3 regions of the Streptomyces sp. TG1A-60 genome follow, and region 3 is predicted to be linked to each of the others. Evidence: riboswitches for the same ligand, from Rfam matches in the RefSeq annotation. Region 3 holds a riboswitch; each other region holds the start of a gene.
What was found. Region 3 has a riboswitch for cyclic di-AMP ahead of WBG99_RS12965 (NlpC/P60 family protein). Riboswitches for the same ligand answer to the same signal wherever they lie in the genome.
Positions count from the first base shown of each region.

Region 1 (9,541 bases), 4.0 Mb from region 3:
GGCCTGAGCGCGAGAGCGTGGAGGGGGAGGACGCCTACTGATCCCTGGCGATCGGCTCACGGTCGAGATCGCTTCGGTGAACGGCGCGGACTCGGCGCCCGAGGGCCACGACGTCATACCTGCCGAGGTCGCGAACGCACTCTCCGAGTTCGCCGCCCCGAAGGGCTGACCGCCGATCACCTTCTCGGGCAGGCCGACCCCCGTGGCCATCAACCGACCTCGTTCGCCGCGCACTTCACGGCGCCCCGGACCACATCGGTCCGGGGCGCCGCCGTAGGCGAGCGGCTTTCCACGATCTCGTACGTCCTGTACATTCTGTACAGAAATCGATCTGAGGAGGCGTGCCCCATGCCCGCGAACCGACCGACGGCCCGTTATGTGCTGCCCGAGTTCACCGAGCACACCAGTGCGGGTCACCGGACGATGGATCCGTATGCCAAGCTCCTGGAAGAGCGGATCGTGTTCCTCGGGACGCAGATCGACGACACGTCGGCGAACGACGTGATGGCCCAGTTCATGCACCTCGAACACCAGTCGCCCGACCGGGACATCTCGCTGTACGTCAACTCGCCCGGCGGCTCGTTCAGCGCGATGACGGCGATCTACGACACGATCCGGTTCGTCACCTGTGACGTGGAGACGATCTGCCTGGGGCAGGCGGGATCGTCCGCCGCGGTGCTGCTGGCAGCGGGCACACCGGGCAGGCGGTTCGTACTGCCGGGCGCGCGCGTGGTGATCCACCAGCCGGCGCTGGCCGGCCGGATCGAGGGCCAGGCGAGTGACCTCGCGATCCAGGCCGCGGAGTTGACGCGCAATCGCCGGAAGCTGGAGGAGATGTTCGTCCGGCACACGGGGCAGAGCCCGGAGCGGATCAGCGCCGACATCGAGCGGGACACGTTCCTCGACGCTGAGGCGGCGGTCGAGTACGGGCTGGCCGACCAGGTCGTCCCGAGCCGCAGGGCCTCGGGCGCGCTCCCCGGCGCGAGGTGAGTGTCGATGCTCCCTCCCGAACTGCCGCCGCTGCCCGCCCTCACGCGCGCCGAGGCTGAGCTGATCGACCGCTATCTGGACGTCGTCGACCTGGTCGGCCGGATCAATCCGGCGCGCCCCGGTGACACGTACCGCGGACTGCGGGCGGCGCAGGCGCTCGTCGCCAAGGCGACCGCCCTGCGCGACGCGCTCGAACTGATGCACAGGCGCGGCGAGAACGAGGTACACGCCCCCACCCTCGCGCGGTCCCTGCGCGTGCTCGACGGCGAGCGGCGGGCGGCCCTGGTCTCACTGCCGCCGAAACCGGAGGACTCGCCTGCCTGAACCCATCCCGGGTCGGCCGCCGTACTACTGACGGGCCGTCCGGCCCGGGGTTCGCGCACTCCGGACGGCGTAGCACGATCGACCTATCGGCCCATACGTCGCAAGGAGCTGTGAAGTTGCGCAACGCGCCTACCGCACAGCCGGAATACATCATTCCGGTGCTGGTACGGGCCTCCTCGACCCGTTGGACACAACAGCCGAAAAGGCTCTGTCCACCCGAACGGGTGAGTGGTGAGTAAGACCACAAACCACCGGTTCCGTTGGGAATTTCGGACTTGAGTGCGTCAAGATCCCTTCCTGACGACAAGCCCCCGCCACAGCGGCGGGGCGATCCGGGTGGACGCCGAGTCCTGCCGCCGCCCGGATGACCGGTCGACAGGAGTGCATCGGCAGGAGTGGAGGACCCAAGTACGACGGGTCGCCGGAACGGTCGGCTCCACATGGAGACGCCGCGCCGAGCAGCCCTTGGGGTGAAGCCGCGTCAGCGGCCGGGCAACTTCGCCAGCCCGAATCCGACAGGTCATCCTTCACAGGCGGCTGACGAAGGGTTGCGCATGACTGCGCTGAATCGTGTCCCGTCGCTGTTGACCCGGGCCGGTACGGCCTCGGCTCTCACCATCGCCGCCGTGAGCGGCAGCATCGTGGTACCGGGCGCCGCATCCGGCGCCGAGGCCGCCACCGCGGCGTCGAAGGCACTCAAGGTCGCGGCTTCCAAGAAGGGCTCCCCTTACCAGTACGGAGCCGCCGGTCCAGGCAGGTTCGACTGCTCAGGGCTGACGCTCTACTCGTTCAAGAAGGCGGGCAAGAAGCTGCCCCGTACTGCTCAGCAGCAGTACAACAAGACGAAGCACATCTCCGCGAGCAACCGCAAACTCGGAGACCTCGTCTTCTTCCACTCGGGATCGAGCGTCTACCACGTCGGTATCTACGCGGGGAAGGGAAAGATCTGGCACTCCCCGAAGACGGGTGACGTCGTCCGGCTGCAGAAGCTCTGGACGAAGAGCGTCTGGTACGGCCGGGTCCGCTGACCAGCCGTGGGGGCGGCGGAGATCTCCGCCGCCCCCACGGGCGTGCCACGGGCCGAACTGGTTACTCGTTCGCCCATGGCCGACGAACGCACCCGCCCCGCACGCAACGAGACGCCCCTCGAACGCGCCGACCGCAACTTCTCCGAGCTGCTGCAGGAGCTGCGGGTCACCCAGACCGGGGTGCAGATCCTCTTCGCGTTCCTGCTGACGCTGGCCTTCACGCCGCGCTTCCCGGACCTGGACTCCGTACAGCGCGCCACCTATGTCACCACCCTGCTGCTGGCGGTCCTCGCGGCGGCGCTCTTCACCGCCCCGGCCGCCCTGCACCGCTCGCTCTTCCAGCAGAACGCCAAGCCCGCCATCGTCCAGGTGTCGTCCCGGCTGGCCACCGCGGGCCTCATCGTGCTGATGCCGGCCCTCGCCGGGTCCGTCCTGCTCGTCGTGGACGTGACGCTCGGCCGGGCGGCCGGGATCGTCGCCGGGGCGGGCACGTTCCTCGCGTGCCTGACCCTGTGGGCCGTGCTCCCGAAGCTCGTGGGACGGTCCGCCGGTAACACCGGCACGACGCCGACACCGCCTCCGGGCGAGACCCCCGTCAGGGCTCCTGCGGACCACCGGACCTGACCGGTTACGCGGGAACCGTCCAGGGCAGTTCGATCGCCACCGTCTTGCCGCCCTCCCGGGTGGGTCTGACGCTCAGCCTGCCGCCGCACTCGGCGGTCAGGCAGCGGACGATGACCATGCCCCGGCCGTTGTCCTGCTGGACGGCGGCGGGCAGACGTTTCGGAAAGCGCGGATGGCTGTCGGTGACGCCGATGCGCAGCTGCTCGTCCCGGTCCAGCGCGATGTCCACGGTGAACGTGGGCGACTGACCGAAGGTGTGCTGGACGGCGTTGGTGGCGAGTTCGGACACGATCAGGCGCACGGTCTCCGCGATGTCCGTGCCGCTCGGCAGGCCCCATTCGGCCAGCACCTGGGCGACGTATCTTCGGGCCGCGGACACCGAGGCGGGATCGCTCGGCAGAGTGACGGATGCTTCCTGGTGATCTGCCATGGCGAGTCGTCCCTTTCCCACGGGACCGGTGTCCGACAGGGAGCGGATGGTTCGAGTACGGTCCCGGACTGGTGCTTCGCGCCAGACTGCCACTACCTGGGCCGTCACGGGTGGCGATCCACCAGGATGTGCATATATCTGTCGCTCGAAGCGGTGAACTCTCCGACGACCGACCGTATTCGGGCGGGGTCTTCGTCCATCCTCTGTCGTCACCCCGGCTTCGCACGCCGAGCGGAAGGAGAACCCATGCAGTACGGTCCGGCTGTGCGCCGCCGCAAGCTCGGTGCCGAGTTACGCGTTCTGCGTACCCGCTGCGGTCTGACGAGCATCGAGGCGGCCCATCGGGTCGGCTGGCACCAGTCCAAGGTGAGCCGGATCGAGACGGGCGCCAGCGGGGTGAAGCCCGTGGATGTACGCAGGCTCCTGGACGCGTACGGGGTCGACGACAGCGAGCTCCGGGAGCTGCTCCTGGCGTTGGCGGGCTTTGAGGACGGTGGTGGACGGCACAACTGGTGGCACGCCTACCGGGGCGTACTGCCGCCGACGTACCGGGACTTCATCAGCCTGGAGTCGCAGGCCGGCGGGATACGGACGTTGGAGACCTCGGTCGTGCCGGGCCTCCTGCAGATTCCCGAGTACGCCCGGGCGGTGACCCGGGCCGCCGTGGAGGGTTTGGAAGACGACAAACTCGACGCGCTGGTGGAAGTGCGGCTCGCCCGGCAGGAAGTCCTGCGCGCGGACCCGCCGATGGAGCTGAGCGCCGTGCTCGACGAGGGCGTTCTACGACGCGAGGTGGGCGGTCCCGAGATCATGGCCCGGCAGCTGGGCCGTCTGGTCGAGGCGGCGCGACTCCCTCAGGTACGACTACAGGTGCTGCCGTTCACTGCCGGGGCACACATCGGCGTCACCGGCCCTTTCGTAATCTTCTCATTTAAGAGCACATCTGATCTTGACGTGGTTGTTCTCGACCACTTGACGAGTAGCCTCTACCTTGAGCGGAAAGAAGACCTCAAGGCCTATGTCGAGGCCTTCAACACCCTTCAAGTCCACGCCCTTTCACTCGAGGACTCGTTGGATTACATCGCCGGGCTCGCTGCCGGCGCGTAAGGAGGCACCATGTCCGCACTGCCTCGGAACGTGACCACCAGTACCGAACTGCACGGGGTGCGATGGCTGCGCAGCAGCCGCAGCACCGGAATGAACAACTGCGTCGAAACGGCCCGCCCCGGGTCCGGCCGCTGGGCCGGACTCGTGGCCGTGCGCGACTCGAAGAACACGGCGGGGCCCGCCCTGCTGTTCGACCCCGAGGCCTGGGAGGGATTCGTCACCACGCTTCGATGAGCACCAACGGCAACACACGCACATCCGCTCACGGCGGCACTCGGCCGGGACGCCGACTCACGGTCGCGTATCGCCGATGATCCCCACGGCTCGGTCGATCTGCCCCTCGGTGAGATCCGCCCGGGCGGTCAGCCGCAGCCTCGAAATGCCGTCGGGCACGGACGGTGGGCGGAAGCAGCCGACGGCGAGACCCGCCGACCGGCAGTCCGCCGCCCACCGCACCGCCTGCTCGGGGGACGGTGCGCGCACGGACACCACGGCGGCGTCGGGCCGCACCGCTTCATGGCCCGACGCCGTCAGCCGTGCGTGCAGCTCTCTCGCCACCTCGCGAGCCCGCGCGGCGCGCTCCGGCTCACGGCGCAGCAGCCGGAGCGCGGCGAGGGCCGCGCCGGCCGCGGCCGGGGCGAGGCCGGTGTCGAAGATGAACGTACGGGCGGCGTTGACCAGATGGTCGATGACGGGCGCCGGGCCGAGGACCGCGCCGCCCTGGCTGCCCAGCGACTTCGACAGGGTGACCGTCACGACGACATCGGGGTCGCCCGCGAGCCCGGCCGCCTGCGGCGCGCCCCGGCCGCCGTCGCCCAGGACACCGAGGCCGTGCGCGTCGTCGACGACGAGCCCGGCGCCGTACTCGCGGCAGGCGGCGGCCAGTGCGGTCAGCGGGGCGGCGTCCCCGTCCACGGAGAAGACCGTGTCGGAGACGGCGACGGCAGGACCTCGGCGGGTGCTCAGCGCCTTGCGGACGGCGTCGGGGGCCGCGTGGGCCACGACCTGGGTGGTGCCCCGGGCCAGCCTGCAGCCGTCGATGAGGGAGGCGTGGTTGCCCGCGTCCGACACGACCAGGGAGCCGTGCGGGGCGAGCGCGGTGACGGCGGCGAGGTTGGCCGCGTAGCCGGAGGAGAAGACCAGGGCGGCCTCGAAGCCGCAGAAGTCGGCCAGTTCCCGCTCCAGCTCGCCGTGGAGCTCGGTGGTGCCGGTGACCAGCCGGGACCCGGTGGCCCCGCCGCCCCACCGGCGCGCCGCCCCGGCGGCTCCCTCGGTGATCTCCGGGTGTCGGGCCAGACCCAGGTAGTCGTTGCTCGCGAGGTCGAGGAGCGGCGAGTCGGCGGGGCGGGGGCGCAGGGTCCGTACGAGCCCGGCCCGGCGGCGCGCCGACGCCTGCTCGTCGATCCAGCCGAACGCCATGGGTCCTCCGGGGTGGTGTGGGCGGCCCACGGCGTCGGAGCGGTCACGGGCAGCGCGGCGGGGGCTTTCGCGGACAGTGCTCGCGGGCAGGGCTTTGTGGGCAACGATTTGTAGGCAGTGCACAGACACTAATGGCACGAACGGCCGCCCACGATGTGGCGATACCCACACGTCGAACCGACTCTGTTGTCGGGAGTCTCCTTGGCCGGGAGCGGTCCCGTAGGACAGGATCGGCTCTCATGGACCTGCTGAACACGCTGGTGGACAAGGGGCTCCGGCGCGAGCCGCTGAGCCGTGCCGAGGCGCTCGCCGTCCTCGGCACCTCCGACGACGAGCTGTTGGACGTGGTGGCCGCGGCCGGGAAGGTGCGCCGGCACTGGTTCGGCCACCGGGTGAAACTGAACTATCTGGTCAACCTCAAGTCGGGCCTGTGCCCGGAGGACTGCTCCTACTGCTCCCAGCGGCTCGGCTCCACCGCCGGCATCCTCAAGTACACCTGGCTCAAGCCCGACCAGGCCTCCGAGGCCGCCGCGGCCGGGCTCGCCGGGGGCGCCAAGCGGGTCTGTCTGGTGGCGTCCGGGCGCGGTCCGACCGACCGGGACGTGGACCGGGTCGCCGGCACCATCAAGACGATCAAGGAGCAGAACGAGGGCGTCGAGGTGTGCGCCTGTCTCGGTCTGCTCTCCGACGGCCAGGCCGAACGGCTGCGTGAGGCGGGCGCAGACGCCTACAACCACAACCTCAACACGTCGGAGTCGACGTACGGCGAGATCACGACGACGCACACGTACGCCGACCGTGTCGACACGGTCCAGAAGGCGCACGCGGCGGGGCTCTCGGCCTGCTCCGGCCTGATCGCGGGCATGGGGGAGAGCGACGAGGACCTGGTCGACGTGGTCTTCTCCCTCCGCGAACTGGACCCGGACTCGGTACCGGTCAACTTCCTGATCCCGTTCGAGGGCACCCCGCTCGCCAAGGAGTGGAACCTCACCCCGCAGCGCTGTCTGCGGATCCTGGCCATGGTGCGGTTCGTCTGTCCGGACGTCGAGGTGCGGATCGCGGGCGGCCGTGAGGTCCATCTCCGTACGATGCAGCCGCTCGCCCTGCACCTTGCCAACTCGATCTTCCTCGGTGACTATCTGACCAGCGAGGGCCAGGCCGGCAAGGCCGACCTGGAGATGATCGCGGACGCCGGGTTCGAGGTCGAGGGCACGGACCGGGTGACGCTGCCGGAGCACCGGGGCGGTGGCTGCGGGGGCCGGGAGAGCGCCGGGTGCGGGTCTCACGAGGCAGCCGGGTGCGGGTCCCCTGAGGGCGCCGGGTGCGGGTCTCACGAGGGCGGTGGCGTGTGCGGTTCTCCCGCCGAGGCACCGGCGGGAGAGGCTCGTACGGACCTCGTCTCCGTACGCCGTCGGGGTGCCGGAACGGATCTCGCGCCCAATGCCTGACCTGCCCCACCCGACCGTGCCCGAGCTGCTGGAACTCGACCGGCGGCACGTGTGGCATCCGTACGGGCCCATGCCCGGCCGGCGGGAACCGCTCGTCGTGGAGTCCGCGAGCGGGGTCCGGCTGAAGCTCACCGACGGCTCGGGCGAGCTGGTGGACGGCATGTCGTCCTGGTGGTCGGCGATCCACGGCTACAACCACCCGGTGCTCAACGAGGCGGCGCGCGAACAGCTGGGGCGGATGAGTCACGTCATGTTCGGCGGGCTCACCCATGAGCCCGCCGTGCGGCTGGCGAAACACCTGGTCGACATGGCGCCCGAAGGTCTGGAGCATGTCTTCCTCGCCGACTCGGGGTCGGTCTCCGTCGAGGTCGCGGTCAAGATGTGCCTGCAGCACTGGCGTTCGCTCGGCCGCCCCGGCAAACGGCGCCTGCTCACCTGGCGCGGCGGCTACCACGGCGACACCTGGCAGCCGATGTCGGTGTGCGACCCCGAGGGCGGGATGCACGAGCTGTGGCAGGGCGTCCTGCCCCGGCAGGTGTTCGTGGACGCGCCGCCGGCGGACTACGAGGAGTCCTACGCGGAGCTGCTGCGCGCGGCGATCGAGCGGCACGCGGACGAACTGGCCGCCGTGATCGTGGAGCCGGTGGTGCAGGGCGCGGGCGGGATGCGGTTCCACTCCCCCGCCTATCTGCGGGTGCTGCGCGAGGCGTGCGACGCGCATGACGTGCTGCTGGTGTTCGACGAGATCGCCACCGGGTTCGGGCGTACGGGCGCACTGTTCGCGGCGGACCACGCGGCGGTGACGCCGGACGTGATGTGCGTCGGCAAGGCGCTGACAGGCGGCTATATGACCATGGCGGCTGCCCTGTGCACCGCCCGGGTGGCCGAGGGCATCTCGCGGGGCGAGGTGCCGGTGCTGGCCCACGGGCCCACCTTCATGGGCAATCCACTGGCGGCGGCCGTCGCCTGTGCGTCGATCGAGCTGCTGCTGGGCCAGGACTGGCTCGCGGAGGTCGAGCGGATCGGGAGGGGACTGCGGGAGGGGCTGGCACCGGCTCGCGACGTGCCGGGGGTGAAGGACGTACGCGTCCTCGGCGCCATCGGCGTGGTCCAGCTCGACCACGCGGTGGACATGGAGGCGGCCACCTCCGCCGCCGTGCGCGAGGGCGTGTGGCTACGACCGTTCCGCGATCTCGTCTACACGATGCCGCCGTACGTCACGGGCGACGAGGACGTGGCACGGATCGCCCGCGCGGTGCGCGCGGCGGCGACGGAGGGATGACATGACGGTCCTGGTGATCACGGGGACGGGCACGGAGGTCGGCAAGACGGTCACCACGGCGGCCGTCGCGGCGGTGGCCCTCGCGTCCGGCCGGTCCGTGGCCGTCCTCAAGCCCGCGCAGACCGGTGTACGGCCGGACGAGCGTGGTGACGCGGCCGAGGTGGCCCGGCTCGCGGGCGCCGCCACGGCTCGTGAACTCGCCCGCTATCCCGAACCGTTGGCCCCCGCGACGGCCGCCCGGCGGTCCCGGCTCCCGCCGGTGCGGCCCGAGGACGTCGCCGAGGCGGCGGCCAAGCTGGCCGTCGAACACGACCTGGTGCTGGTCGAGGGCGCGGGCGGGCTGCTCGTACGGTTCGACGAGGAGGGCGGCACGCTGGCGGACGCCGCGCGGTCGCTCGGCGCTCCCGTGCTGCTGGTCGCCTCGGCGGGACTGGGCACCCTGAACACGACCGAGCTGACGGCCCGTGAACTCGCCGTGCGAGGGGTGCGGTTGACGGGCGTCGTCATCGGCAGCTGGCCGAAGGCCCCGGATCTGGCGTCCCGTTGCAACCTCACCGACCTTCCGGTGGTCGCCGGGGCTCCACTGCTGGGGGCGGTGCCGGCGGGGGCGGGGGCGTTGGAGCCGGTTGGCTTCCGGGCGGCGGCGGGAAACTGGCTGGCGCCGACGCTCGGTGGTACGTGGGACGCCGGGGCCTTCACCGCGCGGGAGATCGCGAAAGCCCTCCCCCGTTGCCCCTGAGCCCCACGGACAGTGCGCCCGGCGCTGTCCGGCTGCGCCCACCCCTTCTGCCCCGCGGAACGGGTGGGCGCAGCGGTAACAGCGTCAGCCGCGGGCATCGCCCTCCCCCAGCAGCCGTACCAACTCGATCCTCGACCTGATACCCAACCG
Region 1 covers NZ_CP147520.1:7,096,721-7,106,261, reverse strand. Annotated here, with positions in the region: gene WBG99_RS31235 (ATP-dependent Clp protease proteolytic subunit) at 349-990, shown strand; gene WBG99_RS31230 (hypothetical protein) at 997-1,314, shown strand; cyclic di-AMP (ydaO/yuaA leader) riboswitch at 1,646-1,865, shown strand; gene WBG99_RS31225 (C40 family peptidase) at 1,869-2,342, shown strand; gene WBG99_RS31220 (DUF6328 family protein) at 2,418-2,966, shown strand; gene WBG99_RS31215 (ATP-binding protein) at 2,971-3,396, opposite strand; gene WBG99_RS31210 (helix-turn-helix transcriptional regulator) at 3,643-4,503, shown strand; gene WBG99_RS31205 (DUF397 domain-containing protein) at 4,513-4,737, shown strand; gene WBG99_RS31200 (8-amino-7-oxononanoate synthase) at 4,795-5,922, opposite strand; gene bioB (biotin synthase BioB) at 6,162-7,370, shown strand; gene WBG99_RS31190 (adenosylmethionine--8-amino-7-oxononanoate transaminase) at 7,363-8,652, shown strand; gene bioD (dethiobiotin synthase) at 8,654-9,391, shown strand; gene WBG99_RS31180 (LuxR C-terminal-related transcriptional regulator) at 9,476-9,541, opposite strand, start outside.
Region 1: another riboswitch for cyclic di-AMP. It lies ahead of WBG99_RS31225 (C40 family peptidase); the one in region 3 lies ahead of WBG99_RS12965 (NlpC/P60 family protein).

Region 2 (9,541 bases), 1.3 Mb from region 3:
TGGGTATGCGTTCAGGCCCACGCGCTGGTGGCAGCGGACGAACGTCCTGTACGGCGCGCTCATCGGGCTGCTCGGGGTCTCCGGGCTCGTCATCCTCGCCCTCGTCCGTGAACAGACCGGCACCGAGGGGTTCCTGGTCGGGCTCGGACTCGCGGTGCTGCCCGTGCCGTTGCTCATGGCGGCGTTCCGGTGGCTGGACCGGGTGGAACCGGGGCCCTGGAAGAACCTGGTCTTCGCGTTCTCCTGGGGGGCGTGCGCGGCGGCGCTGATAGCCATCGTGGCCAACAGCTTCGCGACCCGGTGGATCGCGACCGCCACCGCCGATCCGACGCATGCCGACACTCTGGGTGCCACCGTCATAGCGCCCGTCGTGGAGGAGACCGCCAAGGCCGCGGCCGTCCTCCTGGTGTTCCTCTTCCGGAGGCGGGACTTCACCGGCGTCGTGGACGGGGTGGTGATCGCGGGGTTCACCGCCACCGGGTTCGCGTTCACCGAGAACATCCTGTATCTCGGGACCGCGTTCGGGACGGATCAGCTCAGCGGGGGAAGCGGGCTGGCATCGGTCACGGCGGCCACGTTCTTCGTGCGGGTCATCATGTCGCCGTTCGCGCACCCGCTGTTCACCGTGCTGACGGGCATCGGGTTCGGGGTCGCGGCATTCGCCCCGGAGTGGCAGCGGACCCGGCGGATGCTCGTGCCGGTGGGCGGACTGTTGCTCGCCGTGGGGATGCACGCGATCTGGAACGGGTCGTCGGCGTTCGGGGAGTACGGCTTCTTCGCGGTGTACGCGGCGTTCATGGTGCCGGCGTTCGGGCTGCTGACGTGGTGGGTGATCTGGACGCGGCAGCGGGAGTTGCGGATCGTCCGGCAGGCGCTGCCGGCGTACGCGGCGGCGGGGTGGCTGACGCCGACGGAGCCGTACGCGCTGGGGTCGATGCGGGCCCGGCGGGTGGCGCGGGAGTACGCGGCGCATCACTTCGGCAAGGCGGGGGGCCGGGTGGTCGCGGAGTACGAGACATACGCGACGAAGCTGGCGTTCCTGCGGTACCGGGGGCTCCGGGGGAGCGCCGGGCGCGACTTCGTGCTCCGCGAACGTGAGCTGCTCTTCGAACTGTGGCGACGCCGGGAACTGGCGCGGCCCGCCCTGGGGTATGCGGGGCAAGAGGCCGGTGGCGGGTACGGGTACCCGGGGTACGGGCGCCCGGTGCCGTACGGGCTGACGCCGTATCCCACGTACAACCCGTATCGCTACTAGCTAGACCGTTCGCGGACCGACGGGCGGGCCGGGGCCGACAGGTACGGCGAGCGCCCATCGGGCCGGACGCGACGGACGCAGCCGATGCGGCCGATGCGACAGGCGCGGCAGACGCGGCAGACGCGGCAGACGCGGCAGACGCGGCAGACGCGGCAGGATGACGAACGCCGCGTAGGCCTCAAGGGCTCACGCGGCGTACAGCCGCAAGGACCACCGGGCCTCACCGGTCGGCAGCCTTGCGGAGCTCGCTCGTTCTACGGGTTCAGGCCCTTGCTGCGCAGCCAGGCCGCCGGGTCGATGCCGCCCCCGCCGGCCGCGTGGACCTCCAGGTGGAGGTGGGCTCCGGTGACGTTGCCGGTGGCGCCGACGCGGCCGATGACATCGCCGGTGGCGACCTTCTGGCCGACGCTGACGCCGATGGAGGACTGGTGGGCGTACCAGATCTCAGTGCCGTCATCGAGGGTGAGGACGGTCTTGTAACCGTACGAACCCTCGTAGCCGGCCTGCGTGATGGTGCCGCTGTGGACGGCCTTGATGAGGGTGCCGGTGGGGGCGGCGAAGTCGAGGCCGGTGTGGTAGCCGGAGGACCAGTAGGGCCCGGCCTGGCCGAAGGCGGAGGTGAGGGTGTAGGAGGAGGTGGGAAGCGTGAACTGCTTGGCCAGGGCGGCGAGGCGCTCGGCTTCCTTCTTCCTCTCGGCCTCCTCGGCCGCCTTCTGCTTCGCGGCGGCTTCCTTGGCCTCGGCCGCCTTCTTCTCCTCGGCGGCCTCCTCGGCCGCCTTCTCCGCGGCGGCGGTCTGGGCCGCCTCGGCGGTGGCCTTGTCGAACGCGTCCTGCTGGGACTCGGCCTGCGCGATGATGCGGGCGCGGAGTGCCTCGCCGGCGTTCGCGGCGCCCTGCTCGGTGTCGGCGGCGATCAGGCCGGCGCTGCTGAGCGGGGTGGTGGAGGCCTGCGGCTCCGGCGTCTCGGTGTCGTCCTCGAAGACCGAGCCGACGTTCGGCACGTCGGGCAACGATATGGACACCGGAGGCTTGCCGGACTGCGCGCTGGCCATGCCGGCGCCGCCGACGGCGGCTATGACACCGACGCCGAGAACCGTGGAGCTCCGGGCCAGTCCGCCACGGGCGAGTCCGCCGCGCGGCTTGGCCACGCGGTGTCGGCCGCGAAGGGGGCGAATGGATTCCTCACTGGGATTCCACTCCTGCCAAGGGCCCTCGTTGTCACTGTTGTAGCTGCCGTAGCCGAACGTCTGGCTTTCGCCGTCGCGTTGGCTCGGTTCGAACGGGGCTTCGGTCGCGGACCGGTTTGACGCCACGTGGGCGTACTCCTTCCTTCCTCCTCGCCTACCGGGTTAGCTGACGGGTTCGGAGCAGGAAGGTCTCCTACGCGCGTAAACCGGTCGTGCGTGCTGCCACGACGGCTTCCGTGCGATTCACCCCAGAGTGGTGGTTCCCCGGTTCCCTTGCGGGATTCGGCGCGTGAGCACGGAGCCGTCTCTTGTGACGGCTGGGACGACCGCGCTGCGTTATCGAACGTTAATAGACGCGAGTACTCCATTCCAAGCTGTTCTGGATGATCGTTCCGGCTTTCACGCTGGACTTACGGGTCACGAGGGGCGGAAAGCGGGCGAGTTGACCTTGCCTCAGGATCAATCAGGAGTAGCAGACTCCCTGAGCACGCGTCAGTCGGTATACGGAGGAAGACCAAACGAACACGCCTCGTGATGTCGATCACGGGAGATGTGAGAGAGACGTGTGGGCCGCCGCACGAGGAGCGGTGTGCGAGGGGGGCGTCAGGTGCGGCGGACCGCCAGGAGCGCCATGTCGTCCGTCGTACGACCGCCCGTGTGCCGGCGTACCTCCTCGGAGAGGGTCGCGAGCAGGGCGCGCGGGGCGGAGAAGGTACGGCCGGAGAGCCGCTCGGCCGGGTCGTAGAAGACGCCCCGGGCGTCCCGCGCCTCGGACAGGCCGTCGGTGTAGAAGAGCAGCGTGGCGCCGGGCGGGAACACGGTGTCGTCGGCGCGGTCCGGCCAGGCCCCCAGGTCGTCCATGCCGAGCGGCAGCGCGGGGTGCGGCGCGTCCAGGATGCGCACGGTGCCGTCGGCGTGCAGCAGCAGGGGGGACGGGTGGCCGCGGTTCACGGTCCGGGCGCGGCCGGCACCGTGCGGGAACTCCGCCAGTACGGCCGTGACGAACCCCTCGTACCGCTCCGTCGCGTCGCGCCGTGTGGCCTCCCGCCGCGTCGACTCCCGGGCCAGCGCCCGCTCCAGCCGCTGGACGACCGCTTCGAGCGTCGACTCCTGCTCGGCCGCCTCCCGGAACGCCCCGATCAGCACCGCCACCTCCGACACCGCCCCCAACCCCTTGCCGCGCACATCGCCCACGATCAGCCGCAGGCCGTGGGGCGAGTCCTGCACGGCGTACAGATCGCCCCCGATCGACGCCCCGGTCTGCGCCGCCTCGTACCGCGCGGCGATCTCCAGCCCGCCGATCCGCTCCTGCGGCACCGGCAGTACGGCCCGCTGCGCGGCCTCGGCGATCTCGTGGGCGGTGGCGAGCCGGGCGTCGCTGCGCCGGGCGAGACGGTTGATGAGCACGGCCAGTACGGCGACGGTGGCCACGGTCACGACCTCGGTGACCGCGTCCTCATGGCTCGTGTCGTCATAGAGGATCCGTACCGTGATGCCGGCCACCGAGGCGACGCCGGTGGTCACCGTGCCGTGGAGCGAGTAGAGAGGGGCAGCCACGAGGGGCGCGGCGGTGAAGAAGGGGACGGCCGTGAACTCGCTCGGCGTGAAGTGGTCGTAGAAGAGGCCCGTCGTGATCAGCAGGACGGGGAGGACCAGGACGAGGGTACGGGTGCGGGAGAACCGCCTGCCGGCCGGCTCCCTCGCGCCCTCCGCATCCTCTGACTGCCCCACGGATACAGGGTTTCCGTGGTCGGGGCGCCGGGCTAGTCGGTGGGGCCGAGTGGGCTAGTGGGCGCACCGCCGGTTCGCCCTCGCCCCCACCCGGTACCCGCCTGCGCCCCGGCCCCGTCCCCCGGGGCTCAGCCGGCCGTCAGTTCCGGCAGGTGCGTCAGCTCCGGGAGGGGGAGCGTGTGCTGGGTCTGGAGGACCTTCGCGCGGAGGTAGCGGACGTTGTGGGCGGTGGTGAAGACACCCGTGGGGACACGGTGCCGGACGCCGACGCCGAGGTCGCGGAGTTGCTGCGCCTTGTCGGGGTTGTTGGAGAGCAGGTCCAGCTCGTCGAAGCCGAGGGCGGCCAGCATCTGGGCCGCCGCCGTGTAGTCGCGGGCGTCCTCCGGCAGTCCGAGCGCCGCGTTCGCCTCGTAGGTGTCGAGGCCCTGGTCCTGGAGGGCGTACGCGTCGAGCTTGTTGTAGAGGCCGATGCCCCGGCCCTCCTGACGGAGGTAGAGGAGGACGCCCCCTCGGTCGGCGATCCGCTCCACCGCCTCGCGCAGCTGCGGACCGCAGTCGCAGCGGGCCGAGCCGAAGACGTCGCCGGTCAGGCACTCGGAGTGCAACCGGACCAGCGGGGCCGGGCCGGGGGCGGGATCGCCGAGGACGACCGCCACGTGCTCCTGGCCGTCGACGAGGCCGTGGAAGGTGACCAGTTCGGCGTCGGCGCCGTAGCCGTCGTGGAAACGCAGCGGTACCCGGACGCGGGCACGCGCGGTGGCAGCGGGAAAGTCGGGCATGCGGGCTCTCCGGTCCTGGTGCGAGGTGCCGCTGTGCTTCAGATTTGAAGCACAGCGCTCGCGGTGACTCTAACCCATGCTTCAAAGTTCAAGCAATAGCCCGAGGCCGCATTGGGGATGCGTCACATTCCCGCCGCCACAGCGACCGCGCGGGGGACCGCTACCGCCTCGGCGGGCAGGCGCGGCGGCGCCACGGCAGGTCGCCGGGGGCGGACGTCCGCCGGCCCTCGCCCTGGATCGCCGTCGCGATGGCCGCGCAGATCTCCTCCAGCTGCCCGATCTGCTCGGGGCCGAGGTGGTCGAAGACGGCCTTGCGGACCATCTCGACATGGCCCGGCGCCGCGCGCTCCAGCAGGGCCATGCCCTCGTCGGTGAGCACGGCGACACTGCCTCGCTTGTCCCACTGGCATTCCTCGCGCCGCACCACACCGTCCTTCTCCAGCCGGGTCACGGCGTACGTGAGCCGGCTGCGTGTGATCTTCAGGGACTCGGCGAGATCGGTCATCCGCATCCGGCGTTCGGGCACCTCGGAGAGGGCGGCCAGCACGGAGTAGTAGAGGTGCGGCAGGCCGGCCTCCTGCTGGAGCTGCCGGTCGAGCGCGTCCTCCAGGAGGGAGCTCGCGGCCACGTAGGAACGCCAGGCACGCTGTTCCTCGGGGGTGAGCCAGCGGGTCGTCATACGTACAGTGTAGTTACTGTTTAAAACTTGAACCAAGTCGTGCCGTCGCAGTCATCGTCACCGTCACGGTGACCGCCCCCGGCACAGTCATCACCACCTTCGCAGTGATCACCACCGTCACCGTCAGGGAGCGCGCCCATGCCCCAGCCCTACGTCCTGTTGTCCGCCGCCGTCTCCCTCGACGGCTACCTGGACGACACCGGGCCCGAACGGCTGCTGCTGTCGAACCCGGCCGACTTCGACCGGGTCGACGAGGTGCGCGCGGCCAGCGACGCGATCCTGGTCGGCGCCGGCACTCTACGCACCGACAACCCCCGGCTGCTGGTCAACTCCCCCGAGCGGCGCGCGACCCGCGTCGCCGCCGGGCTCCCGGAGTACCCGCTGAAGGTGACGGTCAGCGCGTCCGGCGATCTCGACCCGGCGGCCCAGTTCTGGCACACCGGCGGCGAGAAGGTCGTGTACACGACGGACAGGGGCGCGGAGCGGCTCCGCGGAGCGGGCCTGCCGACCGGGCCGACGGGCGTGGCCGTCGTGTCCCTCGGCCCCGCCCCGGAGTGGCCCGCCCTCCTCGACCATCTCGGAGACGTACGCGGCATCCGGCGCCTCATGGTGGAGGGCGGCGGCCTCGTGCACACCCAGCTGCTCCAGCAGGGGCTCGCGGACGAGCTGCTCCTGGCCGTCGCACCGGTGTTCGTGGGCGAGGCGGACGCGCCGCGCATGCTCGGGACGGGCGCGTACCCCGGCGGCCCGCGCAGCCGCCTCCGCCTGCTGGAGACCCGGCCGGTCGGCGACGTCGTCCTCATCCGGTACGCCCCCACCGTCCCCGGTACCGGCCGGGCCGTCTCCGCCGCCGACCGGCACTGGCTGGCACTGGCCTGCGAACTGGCCGCCGAGTGCCCGCCCTCCCGGACCGCGTTCAGCGTGGGCGCGGTCGTGGTCGCCGAGGACGGTACGGAACTGGCGCGCGGCCACTCCCGCGAGGACGGCGACCCCGTGGTCCACGCCGAGGAGGCCGCCCTCGCCAAGCTCGACCCCGCCGACCCGCGCCTCGCCTCCGCCACCGTCTACAGCAGCCTGGAACCGTGCGCCCACCGCGCCTCCCGCCCCGCGCCCTGCGCCCGGCTCGTCCTCGACGCGGGCGTACGACGCGTCGTCACGGCCTGGCGCGAGCCGGACACGTTCGTCGAGGACGCGGCCGTCGGCAACGCGGTGCTCTCGGCGGAGGGGGCCGAGGTGGTCGTCCTGCCCGAGTACGAGGAGCGTGCCAAGGCACCCAACAGGCATGTCGTCGGCTGAGCGAACCGGCGATGATCGGCCGCCGTCGTGAACGGTGTGCTGAGGGCCCCGCGCATGGCGTACACTGGTTTCAACGACGCGGGGTGGAGCAGCTCGGTAGCTCGCTGGGCTCATAACCCAGAGGTCGCAGGTTCAAATCCTGTCCCCGCTACTGAAGGCCCTGGGCCCGAAATCCGATGAGGATTCCGGGCCCAGGGTGTTTTCCACGTTCCCGCGCGTGCCCACCTCGTCCACGTGTCCCCCTTGCCTCCGTTTGGGTTTCAGGGCATGCGCACTGTCCGCCGCCCGGACCGCCCCCCAGCGCGACGGCAGCCACGCCGCCAACTCCTTGAGATACGTGAGCGGCACTCCCTGTGCCCAGCCGGGAGCGGTGGGCGTCCGGCCACCGGGTGGCGTCGAGCCGCTGGGCCACGTCGTCCAGGACCGCCTGGGGAATGTGGAGCCGGAAGAGGCGGATGGCGCGGTGGGGGGTCAGGTGGTGGGCCCCGGACCGTGATCGGGCCGGGCGGGCCGGTTCGGTCGCCGCCTGTGCGGGCTCACTCAACGCCTTCCCACTCCCCACGTGACTCTCCTGGCCCTCCTGGCCCTCCTGGCCCTCCTGGCCCTCCTGGCCCTCCTTGTTCTCGTCGAGGTCGCCGACGAGCGTACGGGCGGCTGCGACGTCGTTCTCGTCCCAGCCCCAGTGGCCCGGGCCCCCCTCCCGCGCGGCCTGCCCGTCGATCCGGCGCTTGTGCGCCTCCCAGGCCGCCTGCTTGGTCGCACCCAGCGCCGCGCCGCCCTGGGGCCACGACGCCCCGGCCCGCCGAGCGGAGCGAACGGACACCTGTCGCCCGTAGGCCGCTTTTCGAGCGTTCACCTCACCGAGCGCCGGCAACTCCAGCGCGTCCGCGCCGCGACAACGGCACGCTGTACGGATCGCCCTGCCCGCCCGCGACATCGCCCTCTCCCTCTTCATCCGGCCCGGTGAGGACCTCACGCGTCCGCAACGCGCCATAGCGCGCCACCGCCGATCGAAGTCGAGCGCGTCGGGGTTGTGTGGCTGGGTCAGGCGTCGGCTCCGGTGTTCGCGCGGCGGCCTCCGGGCTGAGGGCCGTACCAGTCCAGGCACAGGACGGTGGCGTCGTCTCTCACACGGCCGTTGCAGGCGGCGGTGACCGCGGCGACCATGGCGCGCACGGCCTCGCGGGGATGCTCGGTGGCGGTAGCACGGATGAGGCCGGGCAGGTCGACTGCTTCCGCTTGGCGTTCTTGCATGCCGTCGGTGTAGAGCACGAGGCGGTCGCCGGGGCGCAGGTCGATGTCCTGCACCTGGTACGGGCCCTGCGCGGCGACGCCGAAGGGCAGGTTGATCTGCAGCTGGATTTCGTCGACCGTGCCGTCGCGCAGCCGTAGCGGCCAGAGGTGACCGGCGTTGACGAGCTGGGCGCTGGTCCCGTCCAGGGCGATGCGCACCAACTGGCCGGTGGCGAAGGTCCGTCGGCCGTGGTCGAGGAGGGCCCGGTGGGTCTCGCGGGCCTGTTCGGCAAGGTCGGTCCCGGCGCGGCGGGCGCCGCGGGAGGCGTTGACCAGGAGGGTGGCCATGAGGGAGGCGTCGACGTCGTGGCCCATGGCATCGGTGATGGACAGGTGCAGGGTGTCGTGGTCGAGGGAGTAGTCGTAGGTGTCGCCGGCGATGTCGGAGGCCGGGACCAGGGCACCGGCGAGGGCGAACTCGGCGGCCTCGCAGGAAGGGGCCGAGGGCAGGAGCTGGCGCTGGATCTCCGCGGCCAGGCTGACCGAGGTGGTGCGGTTGCCCCAGTGGTAGAGGTCGGTGAACCGACGGTCGGTGACGATGATGTACGCCAGCGCGTGCGCGGCCTCTTCCACCTGCTCCAGCACGCCCGGCGTGACCTGGGTGAGGAACACCTCCAGGACCCCGATGGTGTCACCGCGGTTGGAGACGGGGGCGAGCACCCGCTGCCCCTGCTCGCCCTCCGGTGCCCGCACCAGCTTCTGGGTGCGCAGAACCTCGTCGTAGTCGCTGCCGTCGAGGGGGATCTGATCGGTGCGGCGCTCCTGTTGCGTAGCCGCCTTCTCGCTGACCCGCAGCAGGCGTCGCCCGACGACGTCGACGAACAGGAACGACACGTACCGCGCGCCGAACCGGTCGCGCAGATTACACGCCACGACGTCGAGGGAGCCCACCGGCGCGGCATTCTCCGCCGCTGCCAGCACCTCAGCCAGTCCGATCCGATCACGCGCCACATCAGCCTCCCTTGGTTGCGAACTCTCCTTCCCACCGACACGACAGGCATCCCAACCGCGAGACCAGCTTCAACACGTGCGCGCCAAGGGACCGGGAGCAACCCGATGACACACAATCAGAGTCCGCTTCCACAGGACAGCTGGGGTTGCGCGCGGCACGACAGGAGCCTGGTCGGCCTCATGCTCGGGGTCGTGATGGCGAGCGTGGGGACCTGACCCGTGGTGTGCGCGATCGGCGCCCCGGTAACGCACGACGGACAGCCCGTCCAAGAACGGCGAGCACAACGAAAGAGCCCCCACGGTCCCCCCGCTCCGGAAGCAGGCGGCAGAGCTCACCACCCATCCACGTCTGGCACCCAACGGAACACAC
Region 2 covers NZ_CP147520.1:4,378,743-4,388,283, reverse strand. Annotated here, with positions in the region: gene WBG99_RS18925 (PrsW family intramembrane metalloprotease) at 1-1,255, shown strand, start outside; gene WBG99_RS18920 (M23 family metallopeptidase) at 1,510-2,568, opposite strand; cyclic di-AMP (ydaO/yuaA leader) riboswitch at 2,579-2,740, opposite strand; gene WBG99_RS18915 (PP2C family protein-serine/threonine phosphatase) at 3,046-4,098, opposite strand; gene ribA (GTP cyclohydrolase II) at 4,302-4,952, opposite strand; gene WBG99_RS18905 (MarR family transcriptional regulator) at 5,113-5,631, opposite strand; gene WBG99_RS18900 (dihydrofolate reductase family protein) at 5,770-6,927, shown strand; tRNA gene WBG99_RS18895 (tRNA-Met) at 7,005-7,078, shown strand; gene WBG99_RS18890 (PP2C family protein-serine/threonine phosphatase) at 7,972-9,171, opposite strand.
Region 2: another riboswitch for cyclic di-AMP. It lies ahead of WBG99_RS18920 (M23 family metallopeptidase); the one in region 3 lies ahead of WBG99_RS12965 (NlpC/P60 family protein).

Region 3 (9,541 bases):
CCGATGCGCGCCACCGTCCTCGTGCGCGCGCGGCTCCTGGGCCGTGTCCGGTGCGGGCACGGCGTCCTGCGGCTCGGTGGTGGGCCGCCGGGCGTCCGGACCCGAGCCGGGGCCCGGCTCCGCTGCCGCGTGCTGGTGATCCGTCATGCGTCCATCGTGACCGCAGAGCCGGTCCGGCGGCAGTCGGGATGACCCTGGTCGAACCCTGATATCGGCCCTGGGACGTGTTCGATCAAGTTGCGGTCGAAGATCAGGGGTCTCTCGGGGGCCGACCCTGATGCCTCGATGCGCCGTGCGTGTGAACATCGATGGCATGCCGGAAGCCGCAGCACTGCCAGTCGACACTCCGTGGCCCCCGCGCAAGCTCTACCGCAGCAGCGACGGACGCTGGCTCGGAGGCGTGGCGCGAGGGCTCGCCGGACATCTCGGCCTGCCTGCCGCGTGGGTGCGGCTCGTGTTCGCCGGCCTGTTCCTGGCGGACGGCCTCGGCGCCCTGGTGTATGCGGCGTTCTGGTTCTTCGTGCCGCTCGGCGTGGGCGGTGTCGACAACCAACGGCCCCCGGCCATCTCCACCGAGACCTCTTCCGACGGCCGCCGCAGACTCGTGGCCCGCAAGCCCGACCGCGGCCAGATGGTGGCCCTCCTCCTCATGGTCGTCGTGGCCATGGTCTTCGTCGGCAATGTGGATCTCGGAGAGCCCGCCAGGGCGTATCTCTGGCCGACCGTGCTCGTCGCGGCGGGTGTCGCCCTGGTCTGGCGCCAGGCGGACAACGCGCGGCGGGCCCGCTGGGCCGAGGTCGGCCGCCGCCGGCGCACGATCACCCTGCTCCGCTCCGTGGCCGGTGTCCTGCTGGTCACCGCGGGCGTCTCCGGGATATTCGTCCTGCAGGGCTCCGCCGCCCACCTCGGCTCGGTACTGCAGGCCGCCCTCGCGGTCCTCGTCGGTATAACGCTGTTGGTCGGCCCGTATCTCGTCCGGATGACCCAGGACCTCTCAGAGGAGCGCCTGATGCGCATCCGCGCCCAGGAGCGGGCGGAGGTCGCGGCCCACGTCCACGACTCGGTGCTGCACACCCTGACACTGATACAGCGCAGCGCGGACAACCCGAACGAGGTCCGCCGCCTCGCCCGCGCCCAGGAGCGCGACCTGCGTAACTGGCTGTACAGACCCGAGGGCACCGGAAAGGACGAGGACGACGAGCCCGACACGCTCGCCGAGGCCGTGCGGCGCAACGCTGCGGAGGTCGAGGACAAACACGGCGTCCCCATAGAGGTGGTCGTCGTCGGCGACTGCCCCCTCGACGAGGGACTGACCGCGCAGATGCAGGCCGCGCGCGAGGCGATGGTGAACGCCGCCAAGTACGGTGGCGAGGGCGGCGCCGTACAGGTCTTCGCCGAGGTCGAGGGAAGGACGGTCTTCGTGTCCGTCCGCGACCGCGGCCCCGGCTTCGACCTCGACGCGATACCCGCCGACCGCATGGGCGTCAGAGAATCGATCATCGGCCGCATGGAGCGCAACGGCGGTACGGCACGGCTCCGTGCCGTACCGGACGGCGGCACGGAGGTCGAGCTGGAGATGGAGAGGGCGGAGACGACGTCATGAGTGACGCGAACGGGGCGAACGACCCTGCCAACCAGGGCGGTTCCGGTACGGACCCGGCCGAGGACCAGGGCGGCCCCGCGGTGCGGAGTCCCGCACCGGTGGAAGGCGGACCCGGGCGGCATGCCCGGGTCGTGCTGGTGGACGATCACCGCATGTTCCGTACGGGAGTGCAGGCCGAGATCGGGCAGACGGACCGTACGGGCGTGGAGGTCGTCGGGGAGGCGCCCGACGTCGACCAGGCGGTCTCCGTGATCACGAGCACGCGGCCCGAGGTGGTGCTCCTCGACGTCCATCTGCCCGGCGGAGGTGGCGTCGAAGTCCTGCGCCGTTGCTCGGCGTTGATGGCGGACACCGAGCAGCCCGTCCGCTTCCTCGCCCTGTCCGTGTCGGACGCGGCGGAGGACGTGATCGGAGTCATCCGGGGCGGCGCGCGTGGCTATGTCACCAAGACGATCACCGGCACCGATCTCGTCGACTCCATCTTCCGGGTCCAGGACGGCGACGCGGTCTTCTCCCCCGCCTGGCCGGCTTCGTCCTCGACGCCTTCGCCTCCACCGACGCCCCGCCCGTCGACGAGGACCTCGACCGGCTCACCCAGCGCGAACGCGAGGTGCTGCGTCTCATCGCCCGTGGCTATGCCTACAAGGAGATCGCCAAACAGCTCTACATCTCGGTGAAGACGGTGGAGTCCCATGTCTCCGCCGTACTGCGCAAGTTGCAGCTCTCCAACCGGCACGAGCTGACGAGATGGGCGACGGCACGACGCCTGGTCTGACGCCGCGGACGTGCTGACGCCGTGCGTCGGGGTGAGAGGGGCGGGGCCGTGATGCCCTACCCCGGCCCGGCGGCGGCATGAGGCGACACCCGGCTCAAGCCACCCGCGTGGCCCCCGCGAACGGCATCTCGTCGAGAGGGGCCACGCGCACCGGGGCCGATGGATTGGGAGCGTGGACCATCTGGCCGTTGCCCACGTAGATGCCGACGTGGCTGATGCCGGAGTAGAAGAAGACGAGGTCGCCGGTGCGGAGTTCGGAGCGGGAGACGCGGCGGCCGGCGTTGATCTGGGCATAGGTGGTTCGGGGGAGGGAGACGCCGGCGGAGCGGTAGGCGGCCTGGGTGAGGCCGGAGCAGTCGAAGGCGTTGGGGCCGGTGGCGCCCCAGACGTACGGGCTGCCGAGTTTGGAGTAGGCAAAGGAGACCGCTGCGGCGGCGCGGGAGTCCGGGGCGTCGGCGGTGGCGGAGGCAGGGGAGACCGGGCCGGTGAGGCTGTGCCGGGACGAGGCGGAGGAGCGCGAGGCGTGCACGGTGGCGCCACCCGCGCTGCCGAACCGCACCCGGTCCTCGTCGGTGAGGCGGCCGAGCAGCTGGCGCGCGTTGCTGAGCTTCGAGGTGACGGTCTTCTTGTGCCGCCTCAGCTCCGCCTGCCGGGACTTGAGCGTGCCCAGTTCGACGCGGGCGGCCCCACGCAGCCGTTCGATCTCCAGCAACTGCTGCCGTACGGACGACACGTCCGCCGCGTGACGGCTGCCGACCCGCTCGACGAAGGCGGCGCCGTCCAGGTAACGGTCGGGATCGCCGGAGAGGGCGAGCTGCCAGGAGGGGTCCATGCCCCCGCTCCGGTACTCGGCCGCCGCCAGCGAACCGAGCTCGTCGCGCGCTGAGTTGAGCCGGTCGGTGCGGCGGGCGGCCTGGTCGCGCAGCTCTTCGAGGTTCTCCTGAGCCCTGTCGGCCTTCTCCTTGGCCCCGTTGTACTTCCCGGTGGCGACCTCCGCCTCCTGGTACAGCTTGTCCACCTTCGCCTTGACCTGCTCAGGCGTGAGGTGTGGATCAGCGTGCCCGGTGCCGTCGAAGCCGGTCGCGGTCGCCGCGCCCGCGAGGGCGAACGTCGCGGCAGCGCGGACGGTATGGCCGCCGAGTGATCGCTGTCTGGGCTTGCGGTGCGCTGCCACGTGGACTCCACGTCCTCTCCGTACGACCGCCGTCCGTGTACGAACACCATCTGCGCGTACGGACCGCTTGGGGGAGCGGTGACGCGTCCGGCGGCGGCCCGCACAGGGGGAGCGGGACGCCGCCGGACCTTCTCGGCGGTGGTGTCCGACTGCCGCCCCTGGCCCGGGCGGCGGTGGGGAGTCGGTCACCTGATGAAGGACGCTAAGCCGGGGCGTATCGGCCCGGTAACGCGTTGTGCGGAAGTGGCGTGCACCGACCGCGGGGTGACCGTATGTGACCGTGATCCCTCCCGGGCGCCGCCAACTTCACGCTGTGCGATGACCGATGCGGCGATTCCGAGCCCGGCGGGGACGGGATGGTGCTATGGAGCGCATATATGCAAGGTCGTTCAGCGTCGGGGACCGCGTCCCGGGCGCCACGGAGCACCGACCCCGCACCCGCCCCGGTGCCCGAGACCACACGGGCCTCTCATTAGGCTCCGCCCATGGACGTACTCATCCACCTCTTCGTCGCCCTCCACATCATCGGCATCGCCTCCCTCCTCGGAGGCTTCCTCACCCAGCTGAAGGCCATGGGCCAGGGCACCGCACGCTTCGTCCCGGCCATGTTCCACGGTGCCCTCGTCATGCTCGTCACCGGCGCCCTCCTCGTCGGCCTCAACCAGGCCGACGACCAGCCCGTCAACAACATCAAGATCGGCGTCAAACTGGCGCTGCTGATCGTGATCCTGGGGCTGGTGTACGTGAAACGGGACGAGGAGACGGTGGAGAAGCGGCTGTTCGGGCTGGTGGGCGCCCTGACGACGGTGAACGTCTTCATCGCGGTCCTCTGGACCTGACGGCACCCGACGCCGGCTGCCCGAGCGCCGTCGCCTACGCCGGTCGCAGCACGCTGCGGATCGACGACTCCCCGTCGTAGAAGACCGACTCCTCGCGCACGTACGCGCCCGGCTTCGGGGCGTGGATCATCATGCCGTTGCCGATGTAGAGGCCGACGTGGCCGAGGTTGTCGTAGAAGAAGACGAGGTCGCCGGGCCTGGCATCAGCGAGCAAGACGGCGGTGCCGGCGGTGACCTGGTCGTAGGTGGTGCGGGGGAGGTCGACGCCGGCGGCCTTCCAGGCGGCCTGGGTGAGGCCGGAGCAGTCGTAGGAACCGGGGCCGGTCGCGCCCCAGACGTACGGCTTGCCGACCTGGGCGCGGGCGAAGGCGAGGGCCTTGGCGGCCTTCGAGGCGTAGGTGGCGTCCTCGGCCGGGGCGGAGGTCTCGGTGCCGGTGGCGAACGTCTCCGCGCCGGTGGGAGCCCCCTCCGGGGTCCCCTGGGCCCTTGGTGCCCCCAGGGTCTCCTCGGTCGCCGACTGGGCCGCCGCCTGCCGGCGGGTCAGTTCGTCAGCCCTGCGCTCGGCCTCCTCCTGCTCGCGCTGCTCGATCGCGGCGAGCCGGGCCTTCTCCTCGGCGGTGAGCGTGGAGAGGAGCCGGCGGGCCTCGGCGAGCTTCGCCTGGACCTCGGCCTTGCTGGTCTTGAGGGCGTTCTGCGACTCGGTGAGCTGTTCGAGGCTGTCGCTCGCCTTCCGGCGCTGCTCCGTCACCTCGGCCTGCTGCGTGACGTACGCGTCGACGGCGCCCTTCTGGCGGTCCGTCAACCGGCCCATCAGCTGGTCCTGGTCGAAGTAGTCCTTTGGGTCGTCCGCCAGGAGCAGTGACGCCTGGTCGGGGGCTGCCGCACCCGCGCGGTACTGGGCGGCGGCGAACGACCCCAACTGCTCCCGTGCCTCGTTGAGCTTCTCCGTGCGCTCGGTGACGTCGTCGAGGAGGGTGTCGACCTTCTTCTTCTGCTGGGACGTCTTCTCCTTGGCCGCGTTGTAGTTCTCGGTCGCCGTCCCGGCCTGACGGTAGAGGTCGTCGACCTTCTTCTCGACCTCCTCCAGGCTCGGCTTGTCGTCGGCCGACGGAGCGGCGGTGGCCGTCTGGGAGAGCAGGGCCACGGAGGTGAGGGCGGCCGTGGCGAGCGCGGGTGTGCGTATGCCCGCGCGTGTTCGGCCGGTCGGACGCGGCTTGCGGTGCGGCGCCATGGTTCGGCGTCTCCTTCCGTTGTCCGCCTACCGAGTTAGCTGTCGGGTTCGGGCGCAAGCTTTCGGAAGGTCTGCCCTACGACCCTTGCCGCGAGCGGCGGTCGGGTCGATTCACCCCAGAGTTCGGTGGGTCCCCGGCTCCGGCTGCCACGGGAGGCGTGCCGGACTCGGCGGAGGCCGTGCGGCCCGGCGACGTTCGCCGGTTGGGTCGCATGGTCTGAGGGGAAAAGCTAGCCAACTGGTGTGGCTCGTGTGAAGGTTGGTGTTCGATATGTCCGATACGTTTTCGTGACCTTGGCCCCTTCGGCGCGATAGGCGATATGCTCGATCGCTCAGCGTTCCGGGGTGGTTCCGTTGGGTAGTGGGCGCGGACTTCCCGGGGCGGCCCCTCGCTGTCAGTGCGGGCGCCTAGACTCGGAGAGCGATGAGCAGCCTCTTTGACGACAGCTTCCTGGCGGACCTCCAGGCCCCCCGCGGCCATGACGAGGGACCCCCGCCGCCGCCCGAGGACGATCACGTGCCGGAGCCGCTTCCGGACGACCTGTTCGGCGGGAAGTTCGACCTGCCGCCGAACCGGGACGCGTACTACCGCGACGGCGCCGCCCGCCCCGCCCTCGACGCGGCGGCGCTCCTGGACGGGCTGAACGAGAACCAGCGCGCGGCCGTGGTGCACGCCGGCTCCCCCTGCTCATCGTGGCCGGCGCCGGCTCGGGCAAGACGCGGGTGCTCACCCACCGCATCGCGCACCTGCTGGGTGAGCGGCATGTCCACCCGGGCCAGATCCTCGCGATCACCTTCACCAACAAGGCCGCGGGCGAGATGAAGGAGCGCGTCGAGCAGCTCGTCGGCCCGCGCGCAACCGCGATGTGGGTCATGACCTTCCACAGCGCGTGTGTCCGCATCCTGCGGCGGGAGAGCAAGAAGCTCGGCTTCACGTCCTCCTTCTCGATCTACGACGCCGCCGACAGCAAGCGGCTGATGGCGCTCGTCTGCCGTGACCTGGACCTCGACCCCAAGCGCTTCCCGCCCAAGTCCTTCAGCGCCAAGATCTCGAACTTGAAGAACGAGCTGATCGACGAGGAGGACTTCGCAGCCCAGGCCTCCGACGGCTTCGAGAAGACCCTCGCCCAGGCCTACGCGCTCTACCAGTCCCGCCTCCGTGAGGCGAACGCACTCGACTTCGACGACCTGATCATGACGACGGTCAACCTGCTCCGCGCCTTCCCGGACGTCGCCGAGCACTACCGGCGCCGCTTCCGCCATGTCCTCGTCGACGAGTACCAGGACACCAATCACGCACAGTACGCCCTGGTCAGAGAGCTGGTCGGTACCTCAGAGCACCCCGTCGACGTACCGCCCGGCGAGTGGGACGTGCCCCCCGCCGAGCTCTGCGTCGTGGGTGACGCCGACCAGTCGATCTACGCCTTCCGCGGCGCGACCATCCGTAACATCCTCCAGTTCGAGGAGGACTACCCGGACGCGACGACGATCCTGCTGGAGCAGAACTACCGCTCCACGCAGACGATCCTCTCCGCGGCCAACGCGGTCATCGAGCGCAACGAGTCCCGCCGCCCCAAGAACCTGTGGACGAACGCGGGCGCGGGCGCGCGGATCACCGGGTACGTCGCCGACACCGAGCACGACGAGGCACAGTTCGTCGCCGAGGAGATAGACCGGCTGACGGACGCGGGCGACGCGAAGGCCGGAGACGTCGCCGTCTTCTACCGTACGAACGCCCAGTCCCGTGTCTTCGAAGAGGTCTTCATCCGCGTCGGCCTGCCCTACAAGGTCGTCGGCGGCGTCCGCTTCTACGAGCGCAAGGAGGTCCGGGACGTCCTCGCGTATCTGCGTGTCCTCGCCAACCCCGAGGACTCCGTCCCGCTGCGCCGCATCCTCAATGTGCCCAAGCGCGGCATCGGCGACCGTGCCGAGGCGATGATCGACGCGCTGTCGCAGCGCGAGAAGATCAGCTTCCCGCAGGCGCTGAAGCGCGTCGACGAGGCGTACGGCATGGCGGCCCGGTCGACGAACGCGGTCAAGCGGTTCAACACGCTGATGGAGGACCTGCGGACCGTCGTCGACTCCGGCGCCGGAGCGGCGACGATCCTGGAGGCGGTCCTCGAACGGACCGGCTATCTGGCCGAGTTGCAGGCCTCCACGGACCCGCAGGACGAGACCCGCATCGAGAACCTCCAGGAACTCGCCGCCGTGGCCCTGGAGTTCGAGCAGGAGACCGGCGGGAGCGAGACCGCGACCCCGGGTGAGGGCGGGGAAGCGGGCGCGGCAGCGGCGGCCGGTGGGCTCGCCTCCTTCCTGGAGCGGGTCGCCCTCGTCGCCGACTCCGACCAGATCCCGGACGAGGAGGAGGACGGCTCGGGCGTCATCACGCTCATGACCCTCCACACCGCCAAGGGCCTGGAGTTCCCGGTCGTCTTCCTGACCGGCATGGAGGACGGTGTCTTCCCGCACATGCGCGCCCTCGGCCAGACCAAGGAACTGGAGGAGGAGCGTCGCCTCGCGTACGTCGGCATCACCCGCGCCCGTGAGCGGCTCTATCTCACCCGGTCCTCGCTGCGCAGCGCCTGGGGCCAGCCCTCCTACAACCCGCCGTCCCGCTTCCTGGAGGAGATTCCGGCCACCCACCTGGAGTGGAAGCGGACGGGTGCCTCCGCGCCGGTTTCCTCGGGCCCTGCCGCCGGCCTCGCGTCGTCGCTGTCGTCCTCGCGCTCCCGGTCCTCCGCCTCCGGCGCGTCCGGCTTCGCGACCCGCCGCACCGCCGCCGAGAAGCCGGTCGTCTCCCTGGCCGTCGGCGACCGCGTCACCCACGACCAGTTCGGCCTCGGCACGGTCGTCGGCGTCAAGGGCACTGGCGCGAACACGGAGGCGACGATCGACTTCGGCGACACCAAGCCGAAGCGGCTGCTGCTGCGCTATGCGCCGGTGGAGAAGCTGTAGCGAGCTCTTCGGTGACATGACTCGGGCCCCTGCTGAGCAGGGGCCCTGTCTTCGTTCCCGTATCCGTCGCGCCGGAGTCCGTTACGCCGGGTCCAGCCCGTGGCTGCGCAGCCACGACAGGGGGTCGATGGCGGAGCCGCCCGCCGGGTGCACCTCGAAGTGCAGGTGCGGGCCGGTCGAGTTGCCCGAGTTACCCGAGTACGCGATGGTGTCGCCGGCCTTGACGGTCGTACCCGAGGCGACCTTGTACGTGGAGAGGTGGCAGTACCAGGTCTCGGTGCCGTCCTTGGCCGTCACGATGACCATGTTGCCGTAGGCGCTGTTCCACTCGGTGCGCACGGTGCCGTCGGTCGCGGCCAGCACCGGGGTGCCGTACGAGACGGGGAAGTCGATGCCGGTGTGCAGGGACATCCAGTTGACGCCGGACTGCCCGTAGTACGCGCTGAGTCCGAGCTTGGAGACCGGCAGGGCGAACTTCGGACGCAGCCGCTCCTTGCGGGCCGCCTCGGCCGCCGCCTTCTTCTGCTCAAGCTCCTGCTGGGTCTTGAGGTCGATGCGCTCCTGGGTCCGGCTCGCCCGTTCGGCGAAGTCGTCCGCCTCGGCGGAGAGGCGCTCCAGCTGGGTGTCGAGCTGGTTGTTGGCGGTGGACGGCTTCACGGCGGTGACGTCCGACTTGACCGTCGCCGTCGTCTCCGAGTCGTCCGACACGGCGCCGACGGAGGCCGCCGCGATGCCCGCGACACCCATGACACAGGCCGACGGAACGGCCACGGTCAGCAGGGCGGAACGTTTGGCCGGAGCGCGCCGACGTGACCGCGAGGCCGCGCGGGCGGCGGCGCGACCAGGGCTCGCGCTCTTGGTGGCCGCCGGGGAGGCCTCCTCCTCGCCGTCGAGGAGTGTGGCGTCGTCGGCCTCGAACCCGTCGTCGGCGGAGGGGGGTTGGTCCTGGTCGTGCGGGGTGACC
Region 3 covers NZ_CP147520.1:3,120,353-3,129,893, reverse strand. Annotated here, with positions in the region: gene WBG99_RS12990 (PspC domain-containing protein) at 1-147, opposite strand, end outside; gene WBG99_RS12985 (PspC domain-containing protein) at 314-1,603, shown strand; partial or broken gene WBG99_RS12980 (response regulator transcription factor) at 1,756-2,378, shown strand; gene WBG99_RS12975 (NlpC/P60 family protein) at 2,473-3,552, opposite strand; gene WBG99_RS12970 (hypothetical protein) at 4,038-4,391, shown strand; gene WBG99_RS12965 (NlpC/P60 family protein) at 4,426-5,622, opposite strand; cyclic di-AMP (ydaO/yuaA leader) riboswitch at 5,631-5,805, opposite strand; partial or broken gene pcrA (DNA helicase PcrA) at 6,047-8,577, shown strand; gene WBG99_RS12955 (peptidoglycan DD-metalloendopeptidase family protein) at 8,659-9,541, opposite strand, start outside.